2 regions of the Micromonospora sp. NBC_00617 genome follow, and region 2 is predicted to be linked to the other one. Evidence: riboswitches for the same ligand, from Rfam matches in the RefSeq annotation. Region 2 holds a riboswitch; the other holds the start of a gene.
The links. Region 2 has a riboswitch for S-adenosylmethionine ahead of OG505_RS29445 (aminotransferase class V-fold PLP-dependent enzyme). Riboswitches for the same ligand answer to the same signal wherever they lie in the genome.
Positions count from the first base shown of each region.

Region 1: it holds a riboswitch for S-adenosylmethionine, as region 2 does, so the genes downstream of both, OG505_RS16860 (ABC transporter substrate-binding protein) here and OG505_RS29445 (aminotransferase class V-fold PLP-dependent enzyme) in region 2, are expected to answer to the same signal.

Region 1 is NZ_CP107751.1:3,684,732-3,696,168, forward strand. It holds gene OG505_RS16815 (hypothetical protein) at 1-243, shown strand, start outside; gene OG505_RS16820 (glycogen debranching N-terminal domain-containing protein) at 245-2,314, opposite strand; gene OG505_RS16825 (SCP2 sterol-binding domain-containing protein) at 2,311-2,700, opposite strand; gene OG505_RS16830 (DUF664 domain-containing protein) at 2,784-3,293, opposite strand; gene OG505_RS16835 (2'-5' RNA ligase family protein) at 3,373-3,888, shown strand; gene OG505_RS16840 (MFS transporter) at 4,117-5,085, opposite strand; gene OG505_RS16845 (hypothetical protein) at 5,437-5,622, shown strand; gene corA (magnesium/cobalt transporter CorA) at 5,639-6,766, opposite strand; gene OG505_RS16855 (amino acid transporter) at 6,996-8,936, shown strand; SAM riboswitch class IV at 9,020-9,131, shown strand; gene OG505_RS16860 (ABC transporter substrate-binding protein) at 9,495-10,307, shown strand; gene OG505_RS16865 (amino acid ABC transporter permease) at 10,347-11,126, shown strand; gene OG505_RS16870 (amino acid ABC transporter ATP-binding protein) at 11,123-11,437, shown strand, end outside.
Region 2 is NZ_CP107751.1:6,351,650-6,363,086, reverse strand. It holds gene OG505_RS29495 (anion permease) at 1-1, opposite strand, end outside; gene OG505_RS29490 (DUF47 domain-containing protein) at 6-632, opposite strand; gene OG505_RS29485 (PPK2 family polyphosphate kinase) at 760-1,701, opposite strand; gene sigJ (RNA polymerase sigma factor SigJ) at 1,892-2,857, shown strand; gene OG505_RS29475 (DUF402 domain-containing protein) at 2,870-3,376, opposite strand; gene OG505_RS29470 (ATP-dependent DNA helicase) at 3,477-5,681, shown strand; gene OG505_RS29465 (AI-2E family transporter) at 5,811-7,109, opposite strand; gene OG505_RS29460 (GroES family chaperonin) at 7,268-7,606, shown strand; gene OG505_RS29455 (hypothetical protein) at 7,699-7,866, shown strand; gene OG505_RS29450 (PrsW family intramembrane metalloprotease) at 7,883-9,364, opposite strand; SAM riboswitch class IV at 9,388-9,508, shown strand; partial or broken gene OG505_RS29445 (aminotransferase class V-fold PLP-dependent enzyme) at 9,588-10,019, shown strand; gene OG505_RS29440 (FUSC family protein) at 10,193-11,395, opposite strand.

The DNA of each region.
Region 1 (11,437 bases), 2.7 Mb from region 2:
GAAACCGCCGAGCGGCTGCTCGGCGGTTTCCCCGTCCACCCGTCGACCGGCATGCGTCCGGTCGTGCTGCTCCTGACGGCGGTGCGCGCCGCGCCGCGTCCCGACGAGCTGGCCGGCCTGAGCCTCGCCGTGCAGGGTTTCCGCCGCGCCCAGGCACACCACCGCCGCCCTGCCCCGGCCCACGTGTCCCCGTCCATCGATCAGGACGCCAGCGGTGCGACAGGCCGGAGCGACGGCAGCTGAGTCACGATCGCCGTCGGCCCTCGGGGTGGGTGGAGCGGTCGCCGGCGTACGCGTCGGTGTGCCCCCAACGGCCGGGAATGTCGAGCAGCTCGATGCCACCGAAGCCGGTGGGCAGGGCGGGATTCACCAGCAGGTCCTCGCCGGTGGGCCGCAGGCCCAACAGGGTACCCAGCAACATCAGCAGCGCGCCCGAGGACCACGACTGGGGACGACCGGCCGAGGGCAACTGGACCGGATACTTCGTCAGGCTCCGCTCGTAACCGGCGATCAGCTCCGGCACCGCTCCGCCCAGCGTCTGCGCCATGTCGAAGATGCCGGCCGCGATGCGGGCCGCATGCGCGTCGAAGCGGTAGTGCCGCAGGCCGGCGGCGATCAGGGCGTTGTCCGACGGCCAGACCGCCCCCAGGTGCGAGCCCACCGGGTTGTACGGGCGCTGTCCGGTGGCGAGCGTCCGCACACCCCAGCCGTTGAACAGCCGAGGCCCGAGCAGGTGCTCGGCGACCGCCTCGGCGCGATCGTCCGCGACGATCCCGCTCCACAGCAGGTGCCCGATGTTGGACGCCAGGGCGTCGACCTGCTCGCCGTACGGGTCCAGCGCCAACGCGTAGTACTCCCGGTGCGGCAGCCAGAAGTCCCGGTTGAACCGCTCCTTGAGCGCCGCCGCCTCCCGATCGAGCCGGTCGGCGTACTCGGGCTCGCCCCAGAACTCGCGGGCCAGCCGGGCGCCGCGCCGCTTCGCGTCGTACGCGTAGCCCTGCACCTCGCAGGTGGCGCGGGGAAACGCGGGCAACCGCCCGTGCGCGTCGACGATCCCGTCCCGGGAGTCCTTCCAGGACTGGTTCACCGCGCCGTGCCGCTCGTTGCGGCGCTGGTAGCGCACGTAGCCGTCACCGGTCATGTCGCCGTACTCGTCGATCCAGTTCAGCGCCAGCCGGGCCGGGTGGCGCAGCTCGCGGACCAGCTCCGCGTCGCCGGACCAGCGCTCGTACTCGTCGAGCAGGACCACGAACAGCGGTGTGGTGTCGGCCGCGCCGTAGTACAGCGCGTTGCGCCGCTCGCCGAACGCGGCCAACTCGCCGTAGCGCAGCTGGACCAGGATCTTGCCCGGCTCCTCGTCGTGGTCGTCGTCGAGTTGGCCACCCTGCAACAGCGCCAGCATCCGCAGCGTCGCGCGGGCCAGCTCGGGGGTGAACGCCAGGCTCTGCAGGCAGGTGATGATGCTGTCCCGCCCGCACAATCCCATCGCCCACGGCAGGCCGCCGACCGGCACCGGGTCGGTGTACGCGAGCGGCTCGTACCGCAGCGCCGCCAGGGTGGCCAGAGCGCCCTGGTACGTCTCCTCCAGGCCGGACCGTTCGGCCACCAACTGCGGGGCCCGGGCCAGCCACGCGGTCAGGTCGTCACCCAATCCCTGCCGCAGGACCTGCTGGTGCGACTCCAGTTCGGCGCGCATGTCCCGGTCACCCTCGCCCTGAATCGTCATGCTGGCGTGCAGGGTGGTCTCCCACGTCCCCTCGGGCGGGACGTTGATCCGGAAGGTGAATCCCTCGTCGTCGACCTCGGCGGGGGCGGTGCTGCGCACCGTGGTGACGCGGCCGAACCGCTCCCGCTCGTACCGCAGCACGAGTGTCGCACGGTGGGTGTCGGCCGCGGCGTGGACGGGCCGCGGGCGGGGCTGTGCGACGTCGGGGATCTCGGCGATGTCGGTGAAGTCGGCGCCCACCTCCATCCGCACGGTGAACTCGGCGTGCTTCGACGAATGGTTGAGCACGGTGATCTGCTCGTGGAAGCAGTCGTGCACCGAGCGGTGCCGGATGATCGACACGTCGGCGTCCACGTAGTGGCTCGCCGCGCCGGGCACCAGGAAGAACCGGGTCTCGAAGTACGTCATGTCGTCGCGGGAGAGCGCGTTGAGGCGTTCCCCGTCGACGGTGAGCACCCACCGGGACAGGAAGCGGGTGTCGAACGAGAAGAGCCCGACCGGCGCCTGCGGTTCGACCTCCATGTCGCCCTGGGCGTCGCTGATCGCGAACACGTTGCCGGCGATCACATGCACCTGCTCCTGCCTCACGGTGACCCCTCCTGTCTCGCGAGGGCCGCCCGGCCCAGCGCACGGGGATGCCGGGCGTCGGCCGGACCGGGGAAGATCCGCCGCAACAACAGCAGCAGTGCCATGTCGCCGCGCACGGTCAGCTCGTTGCGCAGCAGCGCCTCGGCGAGGTGCAGCTGACCGCTGGCCAACTGGTCGAAGACCGCCCGATCGGCGCGGACCAGCAGGTCGGCGTCGTCGGCCGACCGGGTCACCTGGACGTGCTGGTCGGCGATGGTCAGGTACCAGTGATCGGTGCAGCCCTCGCCGCGCATGTCGAGCCGCAGCGTCCCGGCAGTGGTCTCGGCCAGATCGGGGCGCCGGCTGGCGTCCAGGTCCTGCAGGAACCGCGCCGCCGTCGTGTCCATCAGGTCACCTCCCGCATCTCCGCAGGATCACCCGGCGGGGGGTGAGCGGGAGTCACCCGAACCGGGTGAACCGGGGACGCGGGTCAGTCGGCCTCGACGAGGCCGCGGACGTAGGCGGCCTGCCCGGCGTGTTGCAGGTCGTCGTCGGCGATGCTGACCAGCCGCACGCCGAGAGTGACCGGCGGGTCCCACGACTCGTCGACGACGCGGTCCAGATCCGCCGGGCGCAGCCCGGCCAGGAACGTTCCGGTACGCGCTGAAACCGCCTCGTAGTAGTCGATCAGCGCCTGCGCGCTCTCCGGCCGGACCTCCGCCACCTGCGCGGGCGTGTGGCCGTAGCCGGTGTTGTGCGGGTCGGCGGTGAGCCCGAACCGCCCCGCCCAGTCCCCGCTCATCCAGATCTGCTCGGCGTCGAGCAGGTCGGCGACGTGGTGGTCCTGGACGCGGGTCAGGTGCCAGACCAGCCACCCGACCGGGTTGGCGCCCTCGCCGGGCGCCCGGCACAGCTGCTGCGGGGTGAGGCCATCGACCGCCGCGCGGACGAGGTCGGGCAGCCGGTCGTACGTCTCGGTCAGCAGGTCACTCACGTCCACGGGGCACGCCTCCTGGTCGGTTTCCGATCACGGTACCGCCGGACACCGACAGCCAGACCTCGGCCGCTACGGTGATCACGTGGTCGCGGCGCTGGAGCTGTATCTGGACCCGGATGCCACCCGGCGGATCCGGGTGCTGTGGGACGCGTTGGAGGCCGAGGGCGTGCAGAGCATGCGCTCGCTGCTGGAGCAGCGGCACCGTCCGCACGTCTCGCTCGCGGTCGCGCCGCGCTTCGATCCCGCCCAGGTAGCGGAGGCACTGCGCGGCACCGTCGTGGCGGCTCCCCTACGACTCGACTTCCAGTACGCGGGGCAGTTCGTCGGGCGGGTGCTCTGGCTCGGCCCGGCGCCTACGCCGGAGCTGCTGGCGCACCACCGGTTGGTGCACGGCCGGCTCGCCGCCGCCGGCATCGGCCTGGTCGAGCACTACCAGCCGGGGCGCTGGGTGCCGCACTGCACGCTGTCCATGCGGGTGCCGAACACGCTGATGGCCGCCGCGGTACGCCGCTGCCTGGAGGTGCTGCCAGTCGCCGCGACAGTGGTCGGTGCGGCTCTCACCGACCACGCCCGCGGCATCGCCCATCCGCTGCCCTAGACCAGTAAGTCCTGACTCAAGACGGGCTGGGGTTGCGGCGAAGGCCGCTGGCCATCCGCTGTGGCCGCCCGCAGTGTCGATGTGCTGTTGAGCGGTATACCTCAGAGGTATGAATATGACTCTGAGGTATACGGCTCACGACCACATCCGCCCGCACGGAGGTGACCATCGGTCACCGCCGGCCGTCGGCTGCGCCCACCGTCCAGCCAGGGTTGGAAATTACTCGGATTAGGCCGCGTCGCGTCGCCGCCGCGAGACCGTCGCCCCGGCCGTCGCGGCGAGCGTGACCGACGCGCCGGCCACCAGCAGCAGGCGCGGACCCAGCGGGGCGAGCACCCCGGCCAGTCCGGCGCCGAGCGAGGCGACCCCCACCGGGAAGCCGGGCACTGCCGCGCAGAGCGCGACAGCCACCGCGCCGAGCGCCGCCCAGCGGAACGTGAGCCGCTCCGGCTCGCCGGTCAGCGGGAACGCCGTGACCAGGAGCGCGGCGACAAGGTTTCCGCCCCCGTAGGCGGCGGCGAGCAGCGCACCGGAGGCCGCCTCCCGGCCGAGGTCCGCTGCCAGCATGACGGCGAGCACCGAGATCGCCCCACCGGTGAGCGCGCCGACCATGGTGACCCCGGTGACCCGGCGCAGCGGCCCGGGCCCGAGCAGCACCCGCAGGCCGCCGCGCGCGGCGGGCACGGTCCGCGCCGTACCGTGCCGTCCGGGCACACGCGCCGGCAGTGTGCCCACCAGGACCGCCGCGACCACTGTGGCGGCGGCCAACCCGAGCAGGGACATCCGGGGTCCGGCCACGGCGGCGAGCACTGCCACGAGGGCCGGGACGGCGCTGCCGCCCACCCCGTACGTCACCGCGTCCCAGCCCTGACCCCGGCGCTGCGCCCGCTCGTCTGGGGCGAGGAGCGCGGCCAGCCGGCTGCTCAGTCCCCCCGTCAGCAGCGGCCCGCAGGCCCCGGCCACGATCAGCAGCGCGGCAGGCACACCGACCGGCACCCGGCCGAGCAGCAGCGCGGCCAGCGCGACAGCTCCGGCGTACGTGGCGAAGGCGGCGGCCAGCAGGCCCCGCCCGTCCCGTGCCCGGTCCAGCGGGCGGGCGAGCAACGGCCCCAGCAGATGCGGTGCGGTCAGGCAGGTGGCCAGCAACCCGCCCAGCAGCGCCGGACGATCGGCCCCGACCTCCGGCAGGGTGGCCAACAGGACCACCCCACCGCGGCACCGGCGTCCGCACCCCGGGCGAGCGTCGCCGCGACGAGGTAGGGGGGCAACGCCCGGCGTCCGGGAACGGCGGGTGCGGCCGTGTCGAGAGCTTCACTCACCCGTGCCTCGCTACCCACTCGGCCAGTCGATGCACCATCGAGGGCGAGATGTCCGGTTTGGCGGGCGACAGTCGGGAAACCGAAAACAGGGGGTGCGGATGCGGCCGGGCGTGGGATGGTTCGACGTGGATGCCGTACCGGTGGTGACCCGCGCGAGCGGGCCGCCCGGCGGGGGCGCGGGCGCACACCGCGCCGCCCGCGGCGGCTTCGACGAGGAGAGGCAGGGCCCATGCAGGCTCAGCGCAGGCCACCGCGCACGGAGCGGAGCCAGACCAGCCACGACCGGACCGGTGGCGGGATGACCGGGGCGGCCACGCCCCTGACCATCTGGGCCGCCGCCGTGCTGCTCGGTCGCATCGCCGCCGGTGACGATGACAGTGAGGACGAGCGGCACATCCTGCGCGGCATCGAGTGAGCCTCGCGCCCCGCTCCTAGAGCCAGCCGCGCCGCTTGAAGACCAGGTAGAGGGTTCCGCAGACCAGCAGCATCAGCAGCAGCGCGAACAGGTAGCCGAAGCGCCAGTTCAGCTCCGGCATGTGGACGAAGTTCATGCCGTACACGGTGCCGATGAGCGTGGGGGCGAACAGGATCGCGGCCCACGAGGAGACCTTCTTCAGCTCCTCGTTCTGCGCGTAGCTGGCCGCGGTCAGGCTGCGCATCTCCTCGTTCTGCTGCTGGGAGACGAGGGTGGCGTTGACGGTGAGGATGTTCTGCAGCAGGTGCCGGAACCCGTCCACCCGCTCGACCACCTGGGTGAGGTGGTCGGTCACGTCACGCAGGTAGCGGCGCAGTTCCTCGTCGGTGCCGTAGCTGCCAGCGCCGGTGGCCAACGCGTCGAGCATGGTGAGCAGCGGCCGGGCGGCCCGCTGGAACTCGATGACCTCCCGGCTGAGGCCGTAGATGCGCCGGCTGGCGTTCGGGTCACCCCCGAAGACCTGGGTCTCGATCTCGTCGATGTCGTTCTCCAACCCGGCGACCACCGGCGCGTACCCGTCGACGACCTGGTCGAGGATCGCGTACAGGACCGCCTCGGGCCCCTGGGCCAGCATCGGCGCGTCGGCCTCCATCCGCCGCCGCACCGCGGCCAGGTCGGGGACCTCGCCGTGGCGGACCGTCACCACGAAACCGGGCCCGATGAACAGGTGCAGTTCGGAGAACTCGACCTCCTCCCGCAGGTCGTCGTAGCGGGCGGCGCGCAGCACCACGAACAGCGTGTGCCCGTACCGCTCCAGCTTGGGTCGCTGGTGGGCGTTGATCGCGTCCTCCACCGCCAGGTCGTGCAGGCGGAACTCGCGCGCCAGCGAGGAGATCTGGTCGATGTCGGGCCGGTACAACCCGATCCAGGCCATCGCCTCGTCCTGCTCCTGCAGGCAGGAGTACGTCTCGGCGAGACCGGCCGGCGAGGCGAAGCGGTGTCCCCGGATGTAGATGGCACTGTCCACCATGCCACCGGCGGGCGGGGGCGGCTCCGGCGGTGGCGGCACGCCGACGCGGGTCTCGTGCTCGTCGAGCTGACGGCCGAAGCCACCACCCGGGCGGAAGCGACGGCCGCCGACCATGACCCGCTCCTTTCCCGGTGGCATCCGATCCGGCGGCCTCCCGGCCCGACCGGGCGATTCGGTGCGGGGCGCGCCGGAGGCGCTGCATCCCCTCTGCCCCCGGCCCGAAACCCTCCGACTCGCCGGCCGTTCCCCACCCGGGACGGGCGGGTTCGGCGTACCTGGAACGGGCGCGTGTGGCCGGGCGGATACTCGCGGTGACCATGGGCGGAGGACGGGGGAAGCGCCGGTGCAGGGCGACAGGCGCGCCGGGCGGCTGCGCGGTTGGCTGCTCGAGGGCGGGACGGAGCGGGCCGCGCGGCATTCCGGCCCGGGCGGCCGCCCGCCCGAGGATCGGCACCACCCGTGGTGGAAGGTGATGTGCCTGACCGGTGTCGACTACTTCTCGACGCTGGGCTACCAGCCGGGCATCGCGGCGCTCGCGGCCGGGGCGCTGTCGCCGGTGGCGACGCTGGTGCTGGTGCTGGTGACGCTGCTGGGCGCGCTGCCGGTGTACCGGCGGGTGGCGGTGGAGAGCCCGCACGGTGAGGGCTCGATCGCGATGCTCGTACGCCTGCTGAGCTACTGGCCGGGCAAGCTGTTCGTGCTGGTGCTGCTCGGTTTCGCGGCCACCGACTTCATCATCACCATCACGCTCTCGGCGGCGGACGCGACAGCCCACATCGACGAGAACCCGTTCTGGCCGAGCGGGCTCAAGGGACACGAGGTGCCCCTCACGCTGCTGCTGGTGGCATTGCTGGGCGCGGTGTTCCTCAAGGGATTCGGCGAGGCCATCGGGATCGCCGTCGTCCTGGTCGCGGTCTACCTGGCGCTGAACGCGGTGGTGATCGCCGACGCGCTGTGGCGGGTGGTGACCCACCCGAGCGCGGTCGGGGACTGGACCACCGCGCTGAGAACCGGGCACGGCGATCCCCTGCTGGTGGTCGGGCTGTCCCTGCTGGTGTTCCCGAAGCTGGCGTTGGGCCTGTCCGGTTTCGAGACCGGGGTGGCCGTGATGCCGCACATCCGGGGGGATCGCGAGGACTCGGAGGACCGGCCGCTGGGCCGGATCCGGGGAGCGCGGCGGCTGCTCACCACCGCCGCCGCGACGATGAGCGTCTTCCTGATCACCAGCAGCGTGACCACCACCCTGCTGATCCCGCCGGAGGCGTTCAAGCCGGGCGGGCCGGCGAACGGCCGGGCGCTGGCCTACCTGGCGCACCAGCACCTCGGCGGCGTGTTCGGCACCGTCTACGACCTGTCGACGATCGGGATCCTGTGGTTCGCGGGCGCGTCGGCGATGGCCGGGTTGCTCAATCTCGTACCCCGGTATCTGCCGCGTTACGGCATGGCCCCGACCTGGGCGCGGGCGGTACGGCCGCTGGTGCTGGTCTTCACCTCGGTGGCGTTCCTGATCACGGTGGTCTTCTCCGCCAGCGTGGACGCGCAGGGCGGCGCGTACGCCACCGGGGTCCTGGTGTTGATCACCTCGGCGGCGACGGCGGTGACCCTCGCGGCGCGACGACGGCGGCAGCGGGGACGGACGTACGCCTTCGGAGCCATCGCGCTGATCTTCGTCTACACCACCGTGGCGAACGTCGTGGAACGCCCCGACGGCGTCAAGATCGCCGCCTGTTTCATCAGCGGGATGATCCTGGTGTCGGTGCTGTCCCGGCTCATGCGGGCCTACGAGCTGCGAGTCGACCACGTCGAGCTGGACCCGGCCGCCGCCCGGATGATCGACGAGCGGGCCACGCGTCGGATCCGCCTCATCGCGCACGAGCCGGAGCGCCGCGACCCGGCCGAGTACCGCGCCAAGCTGGCACAGACCATGGCGGACAACGAGTTCCCCGACGACAGCGACGTCATCTTCGTCGAGGTCCACGTCACCGACCCGTCGGACTTCGAGACCGAGCTGCTGGTGCGCGGCAGCGTGGCGCACGACAGCTACCCGGTGCTCAGCCTGACCGGCTCCTCGGTGCCCACCGCGCTCGCCGCCCTGCTGCTGGAGATCCGCGACCGGAGCCGGCGACGCCCACACATCTACTTCGAATGGAGCGAGTACGGCCCGGTTCGCAACATCCTGCGCTACCTGGCGTTCGGGCAGGGCGCCATCGCCTCGGTCACCCGGGAGATCCTGCGCCGCCAGGAGCCCGACCCGCGCCGCCGGCCGCACGTGCACGCCGGTTGACCTGCCGGTCGAACCGTCGCCGACGGTGAGCGTGGTCATAACCGCTGGACGATCCACCGGTCGGAGCTGCTAGCCTCGGCGCAGGTCATGAGCGCCAGCGCGAAGCCCCGGCTCGCTGGCCGGCAACCCTCCTCCGCGGTGGGGTGCCCCGGGTGAAGACCAGGCACCGGCAGAACGCCGGCGCAAGCGTGGCCTGGCACCCAGGTCAGCAACAGACCCGGGAGACCGTATGCGCATTCTCAGCCCCACGCCACCGGCCGGTCGGCTCACGCCGACCCTGACCCGGCGTCGCCACGTGGACCTGATGCGGATGTGCAGCGCGGCGTGTAACCGCCACCCCACGCGCTAACTCCCCCTCCCCGTCCCTCCCGGGCGCACCACGCCCACACCCGCGACCCTCGCGTCGATCATGAAGTTGTTGCCCGCCCGACCGGCGTGTCGGGGCAACAACTTCATGATCGACCGGGTCAACGCACCCTTTTGGAGACACCTGTGCGATCTTTTTCTGGTTTGAGCCGGTTCGTTGCCGTTGGGGCGGCCCTTGTGGTTGCCGGCGGATTGGCCGCTTGCGGTGGCGACGACTCGTCGGGCGCCGCCGGCAACCCGTACGGGCTGGCGCAGGCCGGCGTGCTGCGGGCCGGCACGCTGACCGACGCCCCGCCGAACGTGTACCTCAAGGACGGTAAGTTCACCGGCTTCGACAACGACCTGCTGACCGCCGTGGCCGGCAAGCTCGGCCTGAAGGTCGAGTTCGTCGGCACCGACTTCTCCGCGCTGCTCTCCCAGGTCAACAACCACAAGTTCGACGTCGGCAGCTCCTCGATCACGATCACCGAGGCGCGGAAGAAGACCGTCGACTTCGGCAACGGCTACGACTTCGGCTACTTCGGGCTGGACGTGCCGGCCGGCTCGCCGATCACCGGGTTCGACCAGCTCGCCGGCAAGCGGGTCGTGGTGGTGCAGGGGACCGTCCAGGACGACTACGCCACCGGCAAGCAGCTCGACCCGGTGCGGGTGCCGGACTACAACGGCGCGATCAACCAGCTCAAGGCGGGCACCGCCGACGCGTGGATCGCCCCGGCGGAGATCGGCGAGAAGTCGGCCGCCGAGAGCAACGGCAAGATCACCGTGGCGGCCAAGCAGCTCAGCCCGGCGCCCACCGCGTACGCCGTGGCCAAGGGCAGCGACAAGCTGCGCGAGGCGCTGAACAAGGGCCTCGACGAGGTGATCGCCGACGGCACCTGGAGCCGGTTGCAGGCGCAGTACTACCCGGGCCGCCCGATCCCGGCGGACTTCACTCCGGGCAGCGGCACCGTGGCGGCGCCGTCCGCGTCCGCCGCGCCGTCGGCGTCGGCGTCGGCTGCGTCCTGAGCCGGTGACGAGCGAGCGGGGCGGTAGGAGAGGCGACCGATGGATCCGTTGAGCACCCTGTGGGAGACCTTCTTCGACGCCGACGCGATGCGCGAGGCGCTGCCCGAGATGCTGACGGTCGGGCTGCCCAACACGCTGATCCTGGCGGTCTCCGCCGCCCTGCTCGGCACGGTGTTCGGCCTGCTGCTGGCCGTGGCCGGCATCTCCCGCAGTCGGTGGCTGCGCTGGCCGGCGCGCGTCTACACCGACGTGTTCCGGGGGCTGCCGGCCGCGGCGACGATCCTGCTGATCGGCGTCGGGCTGGCGCCGTTCGGCATGCAGGTCTGGGGACCGGACCCGTACCCGCTGGGCATCCTCGCGCTGTCGCTGATCGCGGCGGCGTACATCGGGGAGATCTTCCGCTCCGGCATCCAGTCGGTGGAGGCGGCCCAGTTGGAGGGCGCGCGGGCACTCGGCTTCTCCTGGGCCGACGCGATGCGGCTGGTGATCATCCCGCAGGGTATCCGGCGGGTGCTGCCCGCCTGGGTCAACCAGCTCATCGCGCTGATCAAGGACTCCAGCCTGGTCTACTTCCTCGGCCTGGTGGCCAGCCAGCGGGAGCTGTTCCGCATCGGGCAGGACTATGCGGCCACCACCGGCAACGAGTCCGCGTTGCTGCTCGCCGGGCTCTTCTACCTGGCGTTGACCGTCCCGCTGACGCATGTCGTGAACTGGATCGACCGGCGGTTGCGCCACGGCCGGCCGGCCACCGCATCCGCCGACGACGAGGACGAGGACGACCCGGCGCTGGCCGGGGCCCCGGAAGGAGACCGGCGATGACCACCACCGCGACCACCACCTCGGTCAGCCTCCAGGCCCGCGACGTCCACCTGGCCTTCGGGCCGAACCGCGTCCTGCGCGGCGTCGACCTGACCGTGCGGCGTGGTGGGACAGCCTGCGTGATCGGGCCGTCCGGGTCGGGCAAGTCCACTCTGCTGCGTACCCTCAACCGGCTCATCGAGCCGGACCGCGGCGACGTACTGCTGGACGGGCGCAGTGTCCTGCGCGACGACCCGGACGCGCTGCGCCAGCGGGTGGGCATGGTCTTCCAGCAGTTCAACCTCTTCCCGCACATGAGCGTGCTGCGCAAC
Region 2 (11,437 bases):
CCGGCTCAGGACTCCTTGACCGCGATGGTCTCGACCGTGTTGGCCACGTGCTCGAAGGCGTCGCAGGCGGCCTCCAGCTCGTCGGCGACCTCCTTCATCTTCAGCACCGTCAACGCGTCGTACTCACCCGAGAAGAGGCGGACGAGCAGCTGCCGGTTGATCCGGTCGCCCTCGTTCTCCAGCCGGTTGCACTCGATCCAGTAGTCCTCGAGATTCTTCATCGACTGCAGCCGGGGCATCGCGTCGGCCGTCAGCTTGGCCTGCTGGTCGAGCACGTTGACCATCTCGTGCAGCTCCCGCGGCAGCGCCGGCAACTCGGTCAGCCCGTACAGGTACAGCAGGTCGCCGACCGCCTCCAGGTGGTCCATCACGTCGTCGAGCAGCGAGCCGAGCCGGTAGATGTCCTCCCGGTCGAACGGCGTGATGAAGGTCGAGTTGATCTTCTTGTAGAGATCGTGCGTGATCTGGTCGCTGTCGTGCTCGACCTCGGTCAGCCGCTCGCTGACCGACTGCACGTCGACACCCGGCAGGGCCAGCTCGTTCAACAGCGTGGTGCCCCGGACCAGGTTCTGCGCGGCCCTGGTGAAGAGCTCGTAGAAGGCGCCCTCGGTGGGGCGGAAGGAAAACTTCACAGCACAGACCTCGTCGCGTCGGTGGAAGGGTGGCGGCGTCCGTCGGCGTCCGCTCGGTGAATGCTAGAAAACGCCAGAACCGCAACTTCGCCGGCCCACCCCTGGCCAGGCCACATTCACCGCTCGTTCACCTACTGTTCATCTCGGGCGTCCCAACCGTCCCCGCACCCCCAGCGGCCAACCGCTCGCGCTCACGTGCCACGTCGAAATCGGCAGGCGGATACCCCAGATCGAGCGTGTCGAACGTCTCCCGCAGCAGGTGGGCGACCGCCCAGTCCCGATACCACTTGCGGTCCGCCGGCACCACGAACCACGGCGCGGCGTCCGTGCCGCACCGGCTCAGCGCCTCGGCGTACGCGGCCTGGTAGTCCTCCCACTGCGCGCGGGAGTCGACGTCCGACGGGTTGTACTTCCAGTGCTTGTGCGGATCGGTGAGCCGTTCCAGCAGCCGCTCGCCCTGCTCGGCGTACGAGATGTGCAGCATCACCTTCACGACGGTCACCCCGTCGTCGACCAGTTCCCGCTCGAAGGAGTTGATCTGGTCGTAGCGGGCCCGCCAGATCGCCTCCGGCACCAACGACCCGACCCGGGCGATCAACACGTCCTCGTAGTGTGAGCGGTTGAACATCCCCACGTACCCGGGCGGCGGCAGCGCGCGGCGGATCCGCCACAGGAAGTCGTGCCGCAGCTCCTGCGGGGTCGGCGGACCGAACGAGCGGATGTGCAGACCCAGGGGGTTCATCGCGCCGGCCACCCGCTTGATCGTGCCGTCCTTGCCACCGCAGTCCATCGCCTGGAGCACCAGCAGCACCCGGTGCGCCGAGCCGGCCTTGGCCATCGCGAACAGCATCTCCTGCTGCCGGCCCAGCTCCTCGCCGACCAGCTCCACCTGCGCACGGGCCCAGGTCTTGCGGTGCTCGCCGATCACCTCCGTCGGCGGCAGGCCGGGCGTGGACCGGGGATCGATGGCGGCGAGATCCACCGGGGCGGTCACCCGCAACAGGTCCCGCACCGACCCGCCGTCCGGCGCCACGACCCGCCCGCTCTGCCCTTGCCGGGGTTCGCTCATCCTCGGATCATCGCCCACCCGCCGGCCATCCGCGCGTCGAGGCCCGCCGACGCCGGCCGTCGACGCCGCCGAATGCGTCGAGGCCGCTCGATGCGCGACCGGCCCGCCGTCACGTCCGGGGCCGCCGGCGCGTCCGGTTGGTTGGAGGATGTACGCCAGGCACGTGGCGCTCGGGGAAGGGTGGTGGGTCGTGCAGGACCTGGCGACGGAGTTCGAGGCCGAGCGGGGCCGGCTGCTCGCGGTGGCCCATCGGATGCTGGGCAGCCGCAGCGAGGCCGAGGACGCGGTGCAGGAGACCTGGCTGCGCTACGCCGGGGCGCTCGCCGACCCGGCCGCCCGCGCCGAGATCCGCGATCTCTCCGCGTGGTTGACCACCACCTGCGCCCGGCTCTGCCTGGACGTGCTGCGCTCGGCGCGGGTCCGCCGCGAGGCGTACCCCGGGCAGTGGCTCCCGGAACCGGTCGTGAGCCCGCTGGACGGCGGGCCGCCCACCGGCGGGTACGCCCCCGACCCCGCCGAACGCGCCGTCCGCACCGACCAGGTCGGCACGGCGCTGCGGGTGCTGCTGGAACGGCTCGCGCCCGAGCAGCGGCTCGCGCTCGTGCTGCACGACGTGTTCGCGGTGCCGTTCGCCCGGGTGGCGGACGCCCTCGGCACCAGCGAGGTGGCCGCCCGGCAGCTCGCCTCCCGGGCCCGCAGGGCCGTCGCCGCGCCGGACGCGCCCCGGCACACCGCCGACCCGGCCGAGCAGCGGCGCGTCCTCGCGGCGTTCGTGGCCGCCACCGAGTCCGGCGAGCTGGATCCGCTGCTGCGGGTGCTCGCGCCGGACGTGGTCCTGATCGGCGACTCGGGCGGGCACTTCCCGACGGCCCGCCGGCCGGTGGTCGGCGCGGACACGGTGGGCCGCTTCACGCTCGGCCTGTTCGGCCAGACCGGGCGGTACGCGCGACGGCTGCGGGCCCGCCCGGTGCTGGTCGACGGCGTCCTCGGCCTGCAGGTGGAGACGGCGCACAGCGACGGGCGGCCGATCCGGCTGGTCACCGCGTTCTCGGTCGACGGCGGCCGGATCACCGGCATCTTCAACCAGCTCAACCCGGAGAAACTGGCCGGCCTGCCGCCGCTGGGCGACGACGACCGGTGGCCGCCGCGCTGGTGAGCCCGCGCCGGCTCAGACCACCAGCGCCAGCCACTTGCGGTACGACGTGGCGAACGGTTCGGTGCCGTCGCCGAGGGCGCCGTACAGCCATTGGGCCGCCGCCTCGGCCTCGACCACCACGTCCTGCGGGTAGCCGAAACGGGCCCGGTGCTCGGCGAACTCGTCCTCGTCGAGCAGTTCCACCAGGCCGGTGGCCCGTCGCCGGACCACGTCCAGGTCGAGGTCGATCAGGTGGACGGTGTCGTTGGACTCCCAGCGGGCCGGGGTGGCGATGTCGCAGTAGACCTCGCTGGTCCGTGGCGGCGGGTTGAACATCCCCGTCCACCAGGCGTGGTGCGGCACCAGCAGGACGAAGGGGATCTTCTCCACCGACGGCCGGCCGTGGTAGACCGACTCGGTGCCGAAGGGGACGCCGAGCCAGATGCCGAGGTCGTCCTCGGCGAGGCGACGGGCCGGGTAGTCACGGTGCGCGCTGCCGTCGTACTTGCGGTAGATCACTCGGACCACGTCGCTCGGCATGATTCGCACCCTAACCGATACTGCCCACGCGTCGTAGCACGGCCGTAACCGGACGGGGTGGACCAGCGGGGTCGATGGGTGCTCCGCGCCACGCGGGCGGATGGGCGCGGTCGGTGTCGGCGGCGGCGGGTACCGTCGCACGGTGACTCCGCCCCGCACCGCCACCGGTTCCGCCACCCCGTCGGTCCGCGGCGGGAGCCGCCGGCGTGGTGCCCGCCCCAGCGGCACGGAGCTGCTCGCGGCGGCGGTCGGCGCGGTCCCCGGCGGCACGGCGCGGCCCGGCCAGCAGCAGATGACGACCGCCATCGAGGAGTGCGTGACCAGCGGCGAGCACCTGCTCGTGCAGGCGGGCACCGGCACCGGCAAGTCGCTGGCCTACCTCGCGCCGGCCCTCACCGTGGACGGCCCGGTGGTGGTCTCCACGGCCACCCTGGCGTTGCAGTCCCAGCTCGTCGACCACGACCTGCCCCGGCTGGCCGACGCCGTCGAGCCGCTGCTCGGCCGCCGGCCCACGTTCGCGGTGCTCAAGGGCCGGCACCACTACCTCTGCCTGGCCCGGCTGGACAACTCCACCGAGGACGAGCCGGAGGACACCCTCTTCGACGCCCCGGCCGCCCGCCCCGGCGGCGGCACGAAGTGGCTCGGCGAGGCGGGCCGGCTGGGCAAGCAGATCGAGCGGCTGCGCGACTGGGCCGAGAAGACCGGCACCGGCGACCGCGACGAGCTGGATCCGGGCGTCGACGACCAGGCGTGGCGGCTGGTCTCCATGCCGTCGCGGGAGTGCGTCGGCGCGAGCCGCTGCCCGTTCGGCGCGGAGTGCTTCGCCGAGGCGTCCCGGGCCCGCGCCCGCGAGGCCGACATCGTGGTGACCAACCACAGCCTCCTGGCGGTCGACATGCTGGCCGACCGGCACATCGTCCCGCCGCACAAGCTGCTCATCGTCGACGAGGCACACGAGCTGGCCGACCGGGTCTCCTCGGCCGCCCAGGCCGAGCTGGTGCCGGAGCTGATCGACCGGACCACCCGGCGGGCCCGTACGCTGCTGCGGCCGGAGACCGCCGACGCGCTCACCGCCGCCGGTGACGCGCTCGCCGTCGGGCTGGCCGAGGCCCCGGCCGGTCGACTCACCGCCGGCCTCCCGACGCCGCTGCTCCAGGCGTGCACGCTGCTCGACGCGGCCACCCGCACCGCCCTGGACGCGATCGGCGACATCAAGTCAGATGATCCCGACCCGGTCCGCAAGCAGCAGGCCAAGGCCGCCCTGGACGACCTCTCCACCACCGCCCAGCGGCTCCTCGAAGAGGCCGACCACGACGTGGCGTGGGTGGAGAAGAACGACAGCGGCAGCCGACGGGCCCTGGTGGTCGCACCCCTGTCGGTGGCCGGCACCCTCGGCACCCACCTGTACGACGAACGCACCGTCGTGGCCACCTCGGCCACCCTGGCGCTCGGCGGCCGGTTCGACACGGTGGCCCGCGCCCTCGGCCTGGACGCGCCGCCACCCGCACCGCCGTCCCCGGCCGCTGCCGCGCAGGCCGTCCGCACCGCCCCGGGCCGCCCGGTCGCCGAGGCGCCCGGCCGTCGGCTCGCGGGCGACACCAACCCGGGGTCCGTCGTGCCAGCGACGGAGGGGCCGGGCTGGCGTTCGCTGGACGTGGGCTCGCCGTTCGACTACGCCCGGCAGGGCATCCTGTACGTCGCCGCGCACCTGCCCCGGCCCAGCGTCTCCGGGCTGCCTGACGCGGCCGGGGAGGAGCTGCTCGGGCTCGTCGAGGCGCTCGGTGGTCGTACTCTCGGGCTCTTCTCCTCCCGGCGGGCCGCGCAGCAGGCGGCGGAGCTGCTGCGCGCGCGGACCGACCTGCCGGTGTTGTTGCAGGGCGAGGAGGCGCTGCCGCTGCTGGTCCGCCGTTTCCGCGAGGAGCGGTCCAGCTGCCTGTTCGGGGTCATGTCGCTCTGGCAGGGGGTGGACGTGCCGGGCGACGCCTGCCAGCTCGTGGTCATCGACCGGCTGCCCTTCCCGCGGCCGGACGAACCCCTCGCGGCGGCCCGCGCCGCAGCCGTGGACGCGGGCGGCGGCTCCGGTTTCGCCGCGGTCAGCGTGCCGATCGCGGCGGTCCGGCTGGCGCAGGGCGTGGGCCGGCTGATCCGGGCGACCGGCGACAAGGGAGTGGTCGCGGTGCTCGACTCGCGCCTGGAGACGGCGCGCGGCTACGGGCCGTTCCTGCGCCGCTCGCTGCCCCCGTTCTGGTACACGACCCGCCCCGAGGTAGCCCGCGGCGCCCTGAAACGCCTAGCCACCACCTGACCCCCGCCCCCGCCCCGCACCCCCGCGCCGCACCCCGCGCCGATCTTGCAGTTTCTGTCGTCGATATGGAGTGGTACGCCCTTTATGCCACGACAAAAAGTGCAAGATCGCGGAGCGAATGGGGTGGGGTCAGGGGGCTTGTGAGGCCACTACCACGGCGTCGGGTGGGGTGTCCGGGACTGTGCGGGCGGCCAGTCGGCGTACGGCGGTGTTCAGCACCGCGATCAGCGGCACGGAGACCAGCGCGCCGGTGATGCCCGCGAGCACCACGCCGGCCGCGATCCCGATGATCACCGCGAGCGGGTGGATGGCCACCGCCCGGCCCATGATGAGGGGCTGGAGCACGTGCCCCTCCACCTGCTGCACACCGATCACCGCGCCCAGGATGATCAGCGCGGTGACCGGCCCGCTGTCGACCAGCGCCACCAGCACCGCCACCCCACCGGAGAGCGCCGCACCGACGATCGGGATGAACGCGCCGAGGAACACCAGCGCCGCCAGCGGGAAGGCGAACGGAACGTCGAAGATGACCAGGAAGATGCCGATGCCGACCGCGTCGATGAAGGCGACCAGCACGGTCGCGCGGACGTACGCGACGAGGGTCTGCCAGGCGGCGCGGCCGGCGTCGTCGACCTTCCACCGGGCGGCCACCGGCAACAGCCGGACGAGGAAACGCCAGATCTTGTTGCCGTCCCGCAGGAAGAAGAACGTCGCGAACAGCACCAGCAGCGTGCCGGTCAGCACCTCCGCCAGCGTCGCCGCGGTGCTCAGCGCGCCGCTGGTGAACTTCGAGGTGTTGTCGTTGATCCAGCCCTGCGCCTCCTCGATGTAGCGGTCGAGCTGGGTGTCGGACAGGTGCAACGGGCCGGTCTTCAGCCAGTTCTGGATCTGCCGGACGCCCTGCGAGGACTTCTCGCTCAACTCCGGTACGCCCTGGATGAACTCGTTCACCACCAGGGTCAGCGTGCCGATGACGCCCGCCAGACCGCCGACCAGCACCACGGCCGTCGCCAGCGAACGGGGCAACCGCGCGCGCAGCAGCCAACCCACGGCCGGCGCGAGCAACGCCGAGAGCAGCAACGCGATGGCCAGCGGGATGATCACGATCCGGACCGTGCCGATGATCCGGAGCAGCGCCCACGCCACCGCGCCGATCACGATCAGCCGCCAGCACCAGGCAGCGGCGATCCGCAGCCCGTGCGGCACGTCGGCGTCGTCCCGGCTGGAGGTCGAGCTGTGCAGGTCCACCTGAGGCTCCGCGCCGACGACCGTGGCCGTCGGCGGGGCGGCGGGCCCGGGAACGGCCGGCGAGGCCACCCCGGCCGTCTCCGGCGCGTCGCTCGGCGTCTCCTGAGCCGCGCCAACCGACTCCTGTCCTGACCGGTAGGCGCGGCGCAGCCGCCCGCGTACCCGCTCGAAGCGGCTCAAGCGCACCTCCTGGCAGAAGAATCGTCCGCCCACGGCGACAGGTCGGACAGCATACGTGCGTTTCCCACACCGTAGGGCAGTTCCGCCACGCAGTGCCCGGACGGCCAGGGGCGTAACCACCGGCGGCCGGTCACCCGGGACACGGTAGCGTCTGCCCCGTGACCGCCGACCAGGATTTCGACTCCGGCCTGCCGATCCGCCTGCTGCACGACCGCGTGCTGGTACGCATGGACGGCAGCGAGGGCGAGCGCCGTTCCACCGCGGGCATCGTCATCCCGGCGACCGCCGCGGTCGGCAAGCGCCTCGCGTGGGCCACCGCGGTCGGCGTGGGGCCGAACGTCCGCGCCATCGTCTCCGGCGACCGGGTGCTCTACGACCCGGACGACCGCTCCGAGGTCGAGCTGCACGGCCGCGGGTACGTGCTGCTACGAGAGCGCGACGTGCACGCCGTGGCCGCCGAGCGGGTCGACAACGACTCCACCGGTCTCTATCTCTGACGCACCTCCCCTGGCCGGCGGGCGTCACCGCGCCGTTTGCCAGCCCGTGGCGCGGGAAGCCAGTCGGCGACCGTGGGCCCTGGGGAGGGACGATGCCGGTATTCGTGAAGAAACTGCTGGCCTGGGGCAGCGTCGCGTTCCTGATCTATTTCATGGCGTTCCGGCCGGACGGCGCCGCGCAGATGTTCAAGGCGGTCGGAGCCGCGATGATGGCGATGGCGCAGGGGCTCGGTGACTTCCTCACCACCCTGATGACCTGACCCCCGCCAGCGCCCGTCAGGGGTGACCGGGCGGCCACGGCGCCGGGGGGCGCGGACCGTGCCAGCCGGCCGGTGCGTAGCCCATCGGGGGCGGCGGCGGGGCGAGCACCACCGGGACCGGCACGACCGGCTCGTCGGGCGCGTCCACCGACCGCTGCGTGCCGTCCGGGAAGCGCAGGTGGTAGCGACTGCCGTCCCAGACACCCACCGGGGCCTGTGGGTCGCGACCCACGAAGTACGACCGGTACGCCGTGATCGCCTCCAGCAGTTGCCGCTCCTCGGCAACCGTCCGCTCCCGGTCAGCGGGCTTACGGTCCAGACCACGAAGCGTTCCGTCGCGCAGCAGGGCCAGCCGGGTCGCGGCGAGCTGGTATCCGCGCATCGCCCGCACCCCGGCGTCCCCGGCGACGCGGCGGGCCCAGCTACGGGCGGCGTGCCGACGGCCCAGGCTGCTCAGGGCGGCCACCTCGGGCGGGCTCAACCAGCCGGCGCGCACGTAGTCGGGCAGAGTCCGCTCGGTGAGCCGCCCCTCCCAGGCGCGCAGCCACAGGGCCAGGCCGACCGTGCCGAAGAACACCGGCACCATCAGGCCCAGGAAGCCGTACAGCATGATCACCGCCTCGCCGGTGGCCTGGGTCAACGTCGGCAGCAGGTTCCACGTGCCGTGCAGCATCATCGCCAGCAGCAGGCCGGCGATCGGGGCGAGCACGCGGACCCGCCGGTCGGCCGTGCGCGAGGCGACTCCGAGCCCGACACCGGTCATCGAGGTGAAGAGGGGATGGGCGAACCCGAACAGGAGGATCCGCACGATGAAGATGGCGATCACCTGCTGGGCGCCGGTCGCCGGGCCGTACCGGTCGGCGCCGGCCGCGTAGCCGTACCCACCCAGGTAGAGGATGTTCTCCACCATCGCGAAGCCGACTGCGGAGAGCCCGCAGTAGACCAGGCCGTCGGTGATGCCGGACCACTCCCGACGCCGGAACACCAGCAGCAGGATCGGACCGAGCGCCTTGGTCAGCTCCTCGATGAACGGCGCCACCAGCACGCCGGTCAGCGCCGCCGGCAGCCCCCAGGCGGCGAACCGCCCGGCGGCGAACTCGTTCACGGTGAGCGAGGCGGCGGTGGAGACGAACGCGCCCCAGGCGAAGCAGAAGATCAGGTATTTCAGGGGTTCCGGTTCGTACCGGTCGAGCCAGAGGAAGCAGGCGACCAGCACCGGCACCGGCAGGATCGCGGCGACCACCCCGATGAGCAGCGCGTCGAGGCCCAGCGACTGACCGAGGCGGATGACCATGAAGACCGCGCACGCGGCGATGAACAGCACCACCCCGGCCAGCACCAGGAACCGCCGCCAGCCCAGTCGGCGCAGCGGCATCCGGGGCGCCGCGCCGGCGGGCGGTACCGCGGGCGGGAGCGGCGACGACGGCAGGGGTGCACCGGGCGGGGTGTCGGCCATGCGGTCAGCGTAGCCATCCGCCGCCGGCTGGTCCGGTCGCATCCACAGCCGCTACGCTGCCGGCAGGTCACGAGCGCCAGCGTCAAGCCCCGGCTTGCTGGCCGGCAACCCTCGTCGAGTTCGCGGTGGGGTGCCCCGGGTGATGACCAGGCCCAGCCCGATCGGCGTGCTGGGCAAGCGCGGACCCCGTCCCGACAGCACACCCGGGGTCCCTGACCCCGGAGGTTCCGGCGTGTCCGTCACCCTCGTACCCTCGCTGCCCGCCCTGCCCACCGTCGCGCCCAAGCCGTCGGCGCCGCTCGACGTGCTCGGCGTACCCGGCGAGATCAACCTCGACTACGCGGCCACCGCGCCGTGCGCGCGGGCCGCGGCCGACGCGGTGACCGAACTGCTTCCCTGGTACGCCAGCGTGCACCGCGGCGCGGGAGCGCTGTCGCGGCGCTGCACCCTGGCCTACGAACGGGCCCGGCAGACGGTCGGCGACTTCTTCGGCGCCCGCGCCGACGACCACGTGATCTTCACTCGGAACACCACCGACGCCCTCAACCTGCTGGCCCGGGCGCTGCCCGCCGGCACGACCGTCGTCACCTTCGCGGGCGAGCACCACGCCAACCTGCTGCCCTGGCCACGCGGCTCGGTGCGCCTGCCAGTGCCCGCCGACCCGGCCGGGGCGGTCCGCGCTCTCGCCGCCGCCCTGCGTTGCGCGTCAGCATCGGCCTGGGCAGCACCGCCGCCCAGGTCGACCGGCTGCTCGCCGCGCTCACCGAGCTGGCCTGAGTCGAGCTGGCCTGAGTCGAGCTGGGCTGAGTCCCGCGCTGGGCTGAGTCCCGCGCTGGGCTGAGTCCGGCCCCGGACGCCCGCCGCCGGCGCTCAGCCGATGGGCGGGGCCGTGGGTGGCTTCGGCGCCTCCCCCGGCTCGGCCGGTTCGCCGACCGGCCGTTCCTGCTCCCCGAAGGCCGTCCGGATCCACCGGTTCGCCTCTTCCTGCTCGACCCCGGAGGCCACCAGCAGGTCACTCGCCGTGGTTCGGATCTGGGCGACCACGACACTCCCGGAGAAGCCGACTCCCGCCCCGTACGCCCGGCCGGCCTCGCTGACGGCCCGCAGCGAGCGCTCCCGTGCCTTCTGCGGCTCCTCGCCCGCCGCGAACTCGTGCTTGAGCAGCCGGACCGACTCGGCGAGGTGGCCGATGGCGTCCGGCATCGGATCCGGCACCGGCTCGTCGTCCTCGATCAGGGTGACGGACCGGCGGATCAGCGTGCCGCTGTTGCGCATCGCGCGGTCGATCGGGTCGGCCGCCTCCGCGTAGTGGGTCAGCTCGCCGCGGCGGTGCCAGCGGGCCGGCGACAGGGTGGCCGTCTCCTTCGCGCCCTCGATCGCCTCGGCCAGGGTGGCCAGCTCGTTCTTGTTGTTGCGCAGCCGCTCCAGGGCCCGCTGGATGCCGGCCCGATCCCGGTCGCGCAGCCCGTCGGCGGCGGCGTCGAGCTGGGCGGCGAGCAGGTCCAGCGCCGGTCGGGCGGCCCGGTTGATCACCCGGAGCGGGTTCAGCGGCAGCAGGACCGCCGTCACCAGCAACGCGATGCCGCCGCCGACAAACGCGTCGACGAAGCGCGGGATCTCCAGGTTCTCAGTGGATGGGCTCAACGTCACGATCAGCACCGCTGTGGCCGCCGCCTGGATGACGATGGCCACGCTCGCCCCGGCGAAGATGGTGAGCAGGATCGCCACCGTCACCACCAGGCCGAGCTGCCACGCGCCGGTGCCGAGGAAGTAGATCAGGAGGTCGCCGACGAACACCCCGACGCTCACCCCGGCGATCAGCTCGACGGTCCGGCGGAACCGCTGCCCGACCGACGCGGCAAGCGTGCCGACCGCGGAGATCGGCGCGAAGACCGGTTGCGGGTTGCCGAGCACCTTGTGCGAGATGAGGTACGCCAACCCGGCTGCCAACCCGGCCTGGACGGCCAGCCCACCCGCCATCCGCACCCGGTGCAGACGGTCATGCAGGGTGGCCCGGCCCCGCTGCCGCAGTTGCTGAGTGGCCTCGGCGATGCGCGCCCCGTCGACGTCCACCAGGCCCTCGCGCAGCGGGGTACGCCGCACCACCGGAGGTTT